One region of the Streptomyces sp. NBC_00878 genome, then DNA from elsewhere that is predicted to be linked to it. Evidence: riboswitches for the same ligand, from Rfam matches in the RefSeq annotation. Region 1 holds a riboswitch; each other region holds the start of a gene.
The links. A riboswitch is a leader RNA that binds a small molecule or an ion and turns the genes downstream of it on or off. The one in region 1 is predicted to bind thiamine pyrophosphate.
Positions count from the first base shown of each region.

Region 1 (3,266 bases):
CGCGATCAGCAGGGTGAGCGCGGTCGACGCGAGCGCCTGCCACGTCGTGAACCACAGCACATGCCGGATGTCCGACTGCGCGAGCACCTCCCCGATGCGCCCGAACCGCCAGACCCCGTCGACCTTGAGCCCGCGGGCCGTGATCGCCGCGACCGGGTAGGCGAAGAAGAGCCCGAAGAACGCGACGGGCACGGCCATGAGACCGAGCCGGGCCGCGCTCCCCGTATGCGGGCGCGTGCGAGGGCGCGTACGGGGGCGTGGCCGTCGGCGCGCGGGCGGCTCCGCCTCGGCGCGACGCTCTACTTCAGTACGAGCGAGGTCCATGACTTGACCCACTCGTCACGGTTGTCGGCGATCTTGGCGGGGTCGAGGGTCTCGGGGTTCTGGGCGGCCGGGCCGAACTTCGTGAACTCGGCGGGGACCTTCGCACCCTCGACGACGGGATACACGAACATGTTCAGCGGCATGTCCTCCTGGAACGCCTTGCCGACCAGGAAGTCGATGAACGCCTTGCCGCCCTCGGTGTTCTTGGCGTTGCTGAGCAGGCCCGCGTACTCGACCTGGCGGAAGCAGGTGCCGTCCGCGACACCGGTCGGCGCGGTCTTCGGGATCGGGTCGGCGTAGATGACCTCGGCGGGCGGGGACGAGGCGTACGAGACGACGAGCGGCCGGTCGCCCTTGGCCTTCTTGCCACCGGCGGACCCGGAGAACTCCACGTTGTAGGCCTGCTCCCAGCCGTCGACGACCTTCACGCCGTTGGCCTTGAGCTTCTTCCAATACCCCTGCCAACCGTCGTCGCCATACTTCGCGGCGGTCCCGAGCAGGAAGCCGAGACCGGGCGAGGACGTCGAGGCGTTCTCGGTGACGAGCAGGTTCTTGTACGCGGGCTTGATCAGATCGTCGAAGGACGTCGGCGGGGCCAGCTTGTGCTCGCTGAAGTAGGCCTTGTCGTAGTTGACGCAGATGTCACCGGAGTCGATGGGCGTGACCCGGTGCTTGTCCTGGTCGACCCGGTACTCGGCCTTGATGCCACCGGCGCCCTTGGCCTCGTACGACTGGAACAGCCCGTTGTCGAGCGCCCGCGAGAGCAGCGTGTTGTCGACGCCGAAGAAGACGTCGCCCTGCGGGTTGTCCTTGGTGAGGATGGCCTTGTTGACGGCCGTCCCGGCGTCGCCGTCCTTCAGAACCCTGACCTTGTACCCGGACTCCTTCTCGAACGTCTTCAGTACGTCCTTGGTGTAGGCGAAGGAGTCATGGCTGACGAGGGTGACGGTCTTGGATCCGGAGCCCTCGTCGCCGGAGTCGGACGACCCGCACGCGGCGAGCGTGACAAGGCCGAGCCCCACGGCCACGGCCGTGAACTTCCTGGTGGTGCTCACTGAATTCCTCCTGGGGGTGACCAGGAAGAGACGCGGCCCTGCCCGGGACCTCGGTCGGTTCCCGGGCAGGGCGCAACAGCTTGAGTAGTGACCGAACTTCCTACCCAGAATGACCTGGGCAAGGTTCAGAGGGTCTGCGGGCTGTCCCGCACTCTCAGCGCTGTGGCGCTCCCCTGTCGGAATATGAAGATTTGACTGGCGATGTGCTTACGGAGGCCAGACTACCTCCCGGCCACCGGCCGAAACCCACCGCTCGGGACTACCGCTCGGTACCCACCGCTCGGCGCCTACCGCTCGGTCGCCGCGAGCTGCCCGCAGGCTCCGTCGATCTCCTGGCCACGGGTGTCCCGGACGGTGACGGGCACTCCATGGGCGGCGATCGCCTCGACGAACGCCTTCTCGTCCTCGGGCCGCGAGGCCGTCCACTTGGAGCCGGGTGTCGGGTTCAGCGGAATCAGGTTCACATGCACGGGCTTGCCCTTGAGCATCCGCCCGAGCCGGTCGCCGCGCCACGCCTGGTCATTGATGTCGCGGATGAGCGCGTACTCGATGGAGAGCCGGCGCCCGGACCTGGCCGCGTACTCCCAGCCGGCGTCCAGCACTTCCCGTACCTTCCACCGCGTGTTGACCGGGACGAGGGTGTCGCGCAGTTCGTCGTCCGGTGCGTGCAGGGAGATGGCGAGTCGGCACTTGAAGCCCTCGTCGGCGAACCGGTGGATGGCGGGGACGAGGCCCACCGTGGAGACGGTGATCCCTCGCTGCGACAGCCCGAGCCCGTCCGGCTCCGGGTCGGTGAGGGCCCGGATGGACTGCACGACCCGCTTGTAGTTGGCCAGCGGCTCGCCCATCCCCATGAAGACGATGTTGCTGAGCCGCGCGGGCCCACCGGGAATCTCCCCGTCCCGCAGCGCCCGCATCCCGTCCACGATCTGGTGCACGATCTCACCGGTGGAGAGATTCCGGTCGAGGCCGGCCTGTCCGGTCGCGCAGAACGGGCAGTTCATCCCGCAGCCCGCCTGCGAGCTGATGCACATGGTGACCCGGTCCGGGTAGCGCATCAGCACAGACTCGACGAGCGTGCCGTCGAAGAGCCGCCAGAGGGTCTTGCGGGTGGTGTCCTCGTCGGTGGAGAGATGCCGCACGACCGTCATCAGCTCGGGCAGCAGCGCCTCCTGGAGCTTGGCGCGCGACCCCGCGGGGATGTCGGTCCACTGCTCCGGATCGTGCGCGTACCGCGCGAAGTAGTGCTGCGAGAGCTGCTTGGCGCGAAACGGTTTCTCACCGATCGCGGCAACGGCCTCTTTCCGCTCGGCGGGCGTGAGATCGGCAAGGTGCCGCGGCGGCTTCTTGGCTCCGCGCGGGGCGACGAAAGTGAGTTCTCCGGGCTTAGGCATGGCCGTACCAGTGTCGCAGACGTACGAAGAGGGGCTCGCCACCCTGTGGACAACGAGCCCCTCGTGCACATCTCTGCAGGTCAGCCAGCCAGGCCTTCGGCGGACAGTCTCAGCCCGACCCGACGAAGATCACCATCAGCAGCCATACCACCGGAGCCGTAGGCAGCAAGGAGTCCAGGCGGTCCATGATCCCGCCGTGTCCCGGCAGCAAGGTGCCCATGTCCTTGATGCCCAGGTCCCGCTTGATCATCGACTCGCCGAGGTCGCCGAGGGTGGCGCTGGCCGCGACCGCGAGGCCGAGGAGCAGGCCCTGCCACCAGGTGCCGTCGTCGACGAGGAACTGCATGCACACCGCGCCCGCCGCCATGGCGAAGGCGACCGCGCCGAGCAGGCCCTCGCGGGTCTTGCCGGGGCTGATGCGCGGGGCGAGCTTGTGCCTGCCGAAGCGCCAGCCGACCGCGTACGCGCCCGTGTCGCTGACCACGGCCAGCAG
Region 1 covers NZ_JAPEOK010000001.1:2,984,200-2,987,465, forward strand. The annotation lists gene OHA11_RS12190 (iron ABC transporter permease) at 1-198, opposite strand, end outside; gene OHA11_RS12195 (thiamine ABC transporter substrate binding subunit) at 300-1,379, opposite strand; TPP riboswitch at 1,459-1,564, opposite strand; gene rlmN (23S rRNA (adenine(2503)-C(2))-methyltransferase RlmN) at 1,667-2,773, opposite strand; gene OHA11_RS12205 (phosphatidate cytidylyltransferase) at 2,883-3,266, opposite strand, start outside.

Region 2 (3,266 bases), 5.1 Mb from region 1:
TGCGGGCGAGCACCGGGTCGTCGTTCGTGTACGGGAGGACCGTGAAGCCGTCGTCGACCAGGGTCTCGGCGGCGTCGAGCAGTTCGATCGGGTCGGGCAGCAGCGTGCGCTCGTCGGCGATGACCTCCAGCTTGACGAGGTCCGTACCGAGCGCCTCACGCGCGAGACGGGCCGTCAGAACGGCCTCCCCGGCGGTGAAACAGCCCGCGGTGTTCGGCAGCACGCGGATGCCCAGCCGGTCGAGCACGGACAGCACCGAGCCGTGCGCCTTCGGGCTCACGCGGCGCATCGCGACCGTCGTCAGCTCGGTGCCGGACGCGACGAGCGAGCGCTCCAGGACGTCGAGGCTGGGCGCGCCGCCGGTACCCATGATCAGACGGGACGTGAAGGACGTACCGCCGAGGACGAAGGGGTCGTCGGCCATGGGTCAGCCTCCTTGGACGGCGGTGAGGACTTCGACGCGGTCTCCCTCGGAGAGGAGGGTCTTCGACCACTGCGCGCGCGGGACGACGGTTTCGTTGAGGGCGGCGGCGACACCGGAGGGGGCCGCCGTGAGCGCGGCGACGAGGGTGTCGAGGGCGGTGTCCGCGGCCAGCTGCCGCCGCTCCCCGTTGACGAAGACGCTCATGCTCGTACGCGCTGCTCCGACGCTCATGCGGGCTGCTCCGAGAGCGCGGCGGTGCCGAACCGCCTGGGCGTGAACGGGCGGGCCTCGTCCGGGAGTTCACCGGTGGTCAGGGCGTGCGCCATGGCGTCCCCGGTGACGGGCGTGAGCAGCACACCGTTGCGGAAGTGGCCGGTCGCAAGGAGCAGCCCCGGGAGCTCGGTCGGGCCGAGCAGAGGCGCGTTGTCGGGGGAGCCCGGGCGCAGTCCGGCCCGCGTCTCGGTGAGCGGCAGTTCGGTGATGCCGGGGACGAGTTCGTGGGCGTCCCGCAGCAGCTCGTACACGCCGCCCGCGGTCACCGTGGTGTCCCAGCCCAGCTCCTCGCTGGTCGCGCCGACGACCAGTTCGCCGCTCTCCCGCGGCACCAGGTAGATGTGGCTGCCGCGGACGACGGCACGCACGCTGCGGCTCAGGAAGGGCGCGTACCGCTTCGGGATCGCCAGCCGCAGCACCTGTCCCTTCACGGGGCGCACCGGTGGCAGCACGTCGCCGGGGACGCCCGCGAGGCGTCCGCTGAGACTGCCCGCGGCGAGGACGACCTGGCCCGCCGAAAGCGCGGTGCCGTCCGTCGTCACGACGCCGACGGCCCGGTCCCGTACGACGGTCAGGCGGTCGGCCCACGTCCAGTGGAAGGTCACCCCGGCCCGCTCGCAGGCCGTGACCAGGGCCGCGGCGAGCCGCCGCGGATCGACCTGGTGGTCGCTGTCGACCCGCAGTCCGCCGCGCACGCCCGGCGCGAGCATCGGCTCCAGACGCCGGCACTCACGGCCGCTGAGCCACTCCGACTCCAGGCCCGACCGGCGTTGCAGGGCGTGCACTTCGCGCAGATGGGCACGGTCGTCGGCGTCGAGCGCGACGGCCAGCGCGCCGCACTGCCGGTATCCGATGTCCTGGCCGGTCGCCTCGGTCAGCTCGGCCGCGAAGGCCGGATAGCGGCGCGCCGAGGCCAGATTGAGGCCGAGCAGCGTCTGCTCGCCGTAGTGGAGTTCGGTGACGGCGGCCAGCATCCCGGCCGCGACCTGCGCGGCGCCGCCGCCGGGTTCGGGATCCACGAGCGCGGTCGTGAACCCGCGCTGCGCGGCCCGCCAGGCCGTGACGAGGCCGATGATGCCGCCCCCGACGACCAGGACGTCCGAGGTACGCGATGCCTCGGGTGAGGTGCGCGATGCAACGGGCGTATCGGATGCGTCGGGTGTCTCCGGTGTACGCGACATGGGCGTCCAGCCCCTCCCTTCGCCGGCATGACCCGGATCAGGTTCGTACGGTCGGAGGCCGTCCCAGCCTCCCTCTCAGCCCGGTGCGTCCGGACTCCCGCGAGTGCTTTACGTTGGCCACCCTAGCCCTTCGCCCCGACAGCCTGTAAGGGAGCCCTCACGCATGGCCCGCTCGCTCGACGGCCTCGTCCTCTCACCGGTCGCCGACCAGGCCCCGGGCCAGGTGGGGACGTGCACCCGCTTCGCGTACCACGAGAAGGACGGCGAGATCTGGGCCGAGTACGCGGGCGGCGACGTCGTACGCGGCCACCTGGTGGGCACGCGCGAGGACGACCGGCTCGACTTCCGGTACGTCCAGCTGAAGGCGGACGGCACCACGTCGTCGGGGCACTGCGTCTCCCTGGTCGTCGACCTCGCCGACGGGCGGGTACGCCTGGAGGAGACCTGGGAGTGGGAGTCCCAGGAGGGCAGCGGGACGAGTGTGGTCGAAGAGGTCACCGACGCCTGACGCTGTGCAACAGCTCACTGATCGTGCCCCCTGACCGACGATTTCGCGAGTGTCTATGGTGATCAGGTGAGTGAGCAGACGCAGGGGCGGACGCAGGGACAGGGCCCGGCGGCGCGACGCGGCGCCGTGATCGTCGGTGCGGGCATGGCGGGCGTCCAGACGGCCGTCGCCCTGCGGGAACGGGGCTTCACCGGAAGCGTGACGCTGATCGGCGCGGAGCCCCACCAGCCGTACGACCGGCCCCCGCTGTCCAAGGCCGTCCTGCTCGGAAAGGCCGAGGGCTCCGCCTTCGACGTCGACTTCGAGGCCCTCGACGTGGAGCTCCGCCTGGGGCTCGAAGTGACCGGCGTACGCCCCGCGCGGCACGAGCTCGACACCGGCGACGGTCCGGTTCCGTACGACGTCCTGGTCGTCGCCACGGGAGCGGAACCGATCCAACTGCCGGGCGCCGAGGGCGTACCCGGCGTCCATCTGCTGCGCACGCTGGACGACGCCGAGCGGCTGCGCCCCGTCCTCGCCCGGCAGCACGACATCGTCGTGGTGGGCGCGGGCTGGATCGGCGCGGAGTTCGCCACGGCGGCGCGCGAGGCGGGCTGCGCGGTGACCGTCGTCGAGGCCGCCGACCGGCCGCTCGCGGGCGCGCTGCCCGACGACGTGGCCGCTCCCATGGCCGCCTGGTACGCGGACAGCGGGACGGTGCTGCGCACCCACGCGCGCGTGCAGCGCGTCGAGCCGGGTGCGGTGGTCCTCGACGACGGCTCGCGGCTGCCCGCGGACGCCGTCGTCGTCGGCATCGGGGCCCGGCCCGCCACGGCCTGGCTGGCCGGCTCCGGGATCGACCTCGGCGCCCATCGCGAGGTCGTCGCGGACGACCGCCTGC
Region 2 covers NZ_JAPEOK010000001.1:8,042,134-8,045,399, forward strand. The annotation lists gene OHA11_RS34865 (thiazole synthase) at 1-424, opposite strand, end outside; gene thiS (sulfur carrier protein ThiS) at 428-628, opposite strand; gene thiO (glycine oxidase ThiO) at 652-1,878, opposite strand; TPP riboswitch at 1,876-1,989, opposite strand; gene OHA11_RS34880 (hypothetical protein) at 2,042-2,386, shown strand; gene OHA11_RS34885 (NAD(P)/FAD-dependent oxidoreductase) at 2,531-3,266, shown strand, end outside.
Region 2: it holds a riboswitch for thiamine pyrophosphate, as region 1 does, so the genes downstream of both, thiO (glycine oxidase ThiO) here and OHA11_RS12195 (thiamine ABC transporter substrate binding subunit) in region 1, are expected to answer to the same signal.

Region 3 (3,266 bases), 2.3 Mb from region 1:
ACCGGTACGGAGGCGACCAGTCCGATCGAGCCGACGAGCGTGCGCACGATCTCCGCGGCGACCAACTCGCTGTTGGCCACCGTCCCCACACTGCTCTGCGCGATGGAGAAGAGCAGCAGCAACGGCAGGGCGGCGCCCGCGTAGGCGAGGACGAGCGTGTTGACGACCGACGCGATGTGATCGCGGCCGATGCGGATGCCCGCGCGGTACAGCCCGCGCCGGCCCATCGTCGGATTGGCCTCGTGCAACTCCCAGACCGCCGACGTCTGCGTCACCGTCACGTCGTCGAGCACACCGAGCGAACCGATGATGACGCCCGCGAGCAGCAGACCGCTCATGTCGATGGACGGGTACAGGCCGTGGATCAGGCCGGTGTTGTCGTCGGTGTTACCGGTCAGCGCGGCCCAGTCGATGAACAGCGAGCCGAGCAGCCCGATCAGCAGCAGGGAGAGCAGGGTGCCCAGCACCGCCACCGAGGTCCGGGCAGAGAGTCCGTGGCACAAATAGAGCGCGATCAGCATGATGGCGCTCGCCCCGACCACCGCCACGACCAGGGGATTCGAGCCCTGCAGAATCGCGGGCAGGATGAAGAACGTCAGGATGAGGAAGCTGACGGCCAGCGCGATCAGCGCCATGACGCCACGCATCCGGCCCACCACGACCACGGCGAGGGCGAAGATGCCGGCGAGCAACGCCATCGGGAGCTTGCGGTTCACGTCGGTGACCGCGTACTGGAGCTCCTTGGGGGCGTCCGGCGCGTACGCGACGATCACCTCCTGGCCCTGACTCAACTGCCGCGAGGAATCCGGCTGGACGATCTCCGTGAAGGTACGGCCCTTGTCCTTGCCGGTGTCGACCCGGACCGTCGCCTTCTTGCAGGTGCCGGACGCCTGTTGCTGCGCCGACGAGCCCTCGGCGGTCGAGGTGTCGCCGGTCGGCGTCCCTCCCGAGGCGTTCACCGACTTGCAGTCGACCGCGTCGACTTTGGTCACCGTGGCCTGCTGGGTCTGCCGGTCGAAGCCGACACCGGTGCGCTCGTGCCCCGGTGCGCCACCGGGCCAGAGCACCACGAGGCCGACGACGACCGCAGCCGCGAAGGGGATCAGCACGGCCGCGATGACCTTGCGCAGGTGCATCGAGACGGGCGCTGCGGGTCCATGACTGTGCGAGTGGCCGTGCCCGCCGCCGCCCGGCGCGTCACCGTTGCCACCGCCCGGACGGCCGCCTCCGCCGCCCGGTCCGAGGCCGTGGGGTCCGTGCCCGGGTTCGCCGCCATGCCCATGGCCGTCGTGGCCGTGTCCGTGGGGCGGTTCGGGCGGCGGGAGCGGGGGCTGCTGCGTCGTGGTCACCGACCGATCATCGCAAGAACAGCCCGGGCCCACTGTTCACCGCGCCACATCTGACGCTAGCGTGGAGGCACCTTTGCACACGCGGGAGCTCGGAGCACCGGGCTGAGAGGGCGCTGACCTCCGTAGACGCGATGTTTCACGTGGAACATCGCCGGACGGAAATCGCTGCGCCGACCGCCGAACCTGTTACCGGGTAATGCCGGCGTAGGGAGTAGGTCTCATGACCAACAAGGACGTACGCATGCCTGCCTTCAGCGAGGCGAACGGAACCCTGTCCGGGAGTTCCCCGTCTCAGAACGGCGAGGCCGGGAAGTCCATCGGTTGGCACAAGGGGTATGTCGAGGGTTCGCGCCCCGACCTGCGGGTGCCGGTCCGGCAGGTGCACCTCACCAACGGGCAGTCGGTCGCGCTGTACGACACCTCCGGCCCGTACACCGATCCGACCGTCGACACCGACGTACGCAGGGGTCTCGCACCCCTCCGCGGCAACTGGATCATCGCCCGCGGTGACACCGAGGAGTACGCGGGCCGTCCCGTCCGCCCCGAGGACGACGGGATCAAGCACACCTCGCCGCGCGGCGGACTGCGCAACCTCGACGCGGTCTTCCCGGGGCGCCCGCGCCAGCCCCGGCGCAGCCGTGACGGACAGGCGGTGACGCAACTCGCGTACGCCCGGCGGGGTGAGGTCACGCAGGAGATGGAGTTCGTGGCTGTCCGGGAGAACGTTTCTCCCGAGGTTGTCCGCGAGGAGATCGCCGCGGGCCGGGCCGTGCTGCCGGCCAACGTCAATCACCCGGAGATCGAGCCGATGATCATCGGCAAGCGGTTCCTGGTGAAGGTCAACGCCAACATCGGCAACTCCGCGGTCACCTCCTCCATCGAGGAGGAGGTCGAGAAGATGACGTGGGCGACCCGTTGGGGCGCCGACACGGTCATGGACCTGTCCACCGGCCGCAACATCCACACCACCCGGGAGTGGGTGCTGCGGAACTCCCCCGTCCCCATCGGCACGGTCCCGCTCTACCAGGCGCTGGAGAAGGTCGACGGCCGGGCCGAAGAGCTGACCTGGGAGATCTACAAGGACACGGTCGTCGAGCAGGCCGAGCAGGGCGTGGACTACATGACCGTCCACGCGGGTGTGCGTCTGCCGTTCGTCCCGCTGACCGCGAACCGCAAGACCGGCATCGTCTCGCGCGGCGGCTCGATCATGGCGGCGTGGTGCCTGGCGCACCACAAGGAGTCGTTCCTGTACGAGAACTTCGAGGAGCTGTGCGAGATCCTCGCCGCCTACGACGTCACGTATTCGCTGGGCGACGGGCTGCGGCCCGGCTCGATCGCGGACGCCAACGACCGTGCGCAGTTCGCGGAGTTGAAGACGCTCGGGGAACTCAAGAGGGTCGCGAAGCGTTTCAACGTACAGACCATGATCGAGGGCCCGGGGCATGTCCCGATGCACAAGATCAAGGAGAACATCGACCTTCAGCAGGAGATCTGTGATGAAGCTCCGTTCTATACGCTCGGCCCGCTGACGACGGACGTCGCGCCGGCGTACGACCACATCACTTCCGGCATCGGTGCCGCGATGATCGCTTGGTGGGGCACGGCCATGCTCTGCTACGTCACGCCCAAGGAGCACTTGGGCCTGCCCAACCGTGACGACGTCAAGACGGGCGTCATCACCTACAAGATCGCGGCCCATGCGGCGGACCTCGCCAAGGGACACCCGGGCGCACAGGAGTGGGACGACGCGTTGTCGGACGCCCGCTTCGAGTTCCGCTGGGAGGACCAGTTCAATCTGGCCCTCGACCCTGACACGGCCCGGGAGTTCCACGACGAGACCCTCCCGGCCGAGCCCGCCAAGACAGCGCACTTCTGCTCCATGTGCGGGCCGAAGTTCTGCTCGATGAAGATCAGCCA
Region 3 covers NZ_JAPEOK010000001.1:5,318,899-5,322,164, reverse strand. The annotation lists gene OHA11_RS22830 (YibE/F family protein) at 1-1,349, opposite strand, end outside; TPP riboswitch at 1,421-1,577, shown strand; gene thiC (phosphomethylpyrimidine synthase ThiC) at 1,570-3,266, shown strand, end outside.
Region 3: it holds a riboswitch for thiamine pyrophosphate, as region 1 does, so the genes downstream of both, thiC (phosphomethylpyrimidine synthase ThiC) here and OHA11_RS12195 (thiamine ABC transporter substrate binding subunit) in region 1, are expected to answer to the same signal.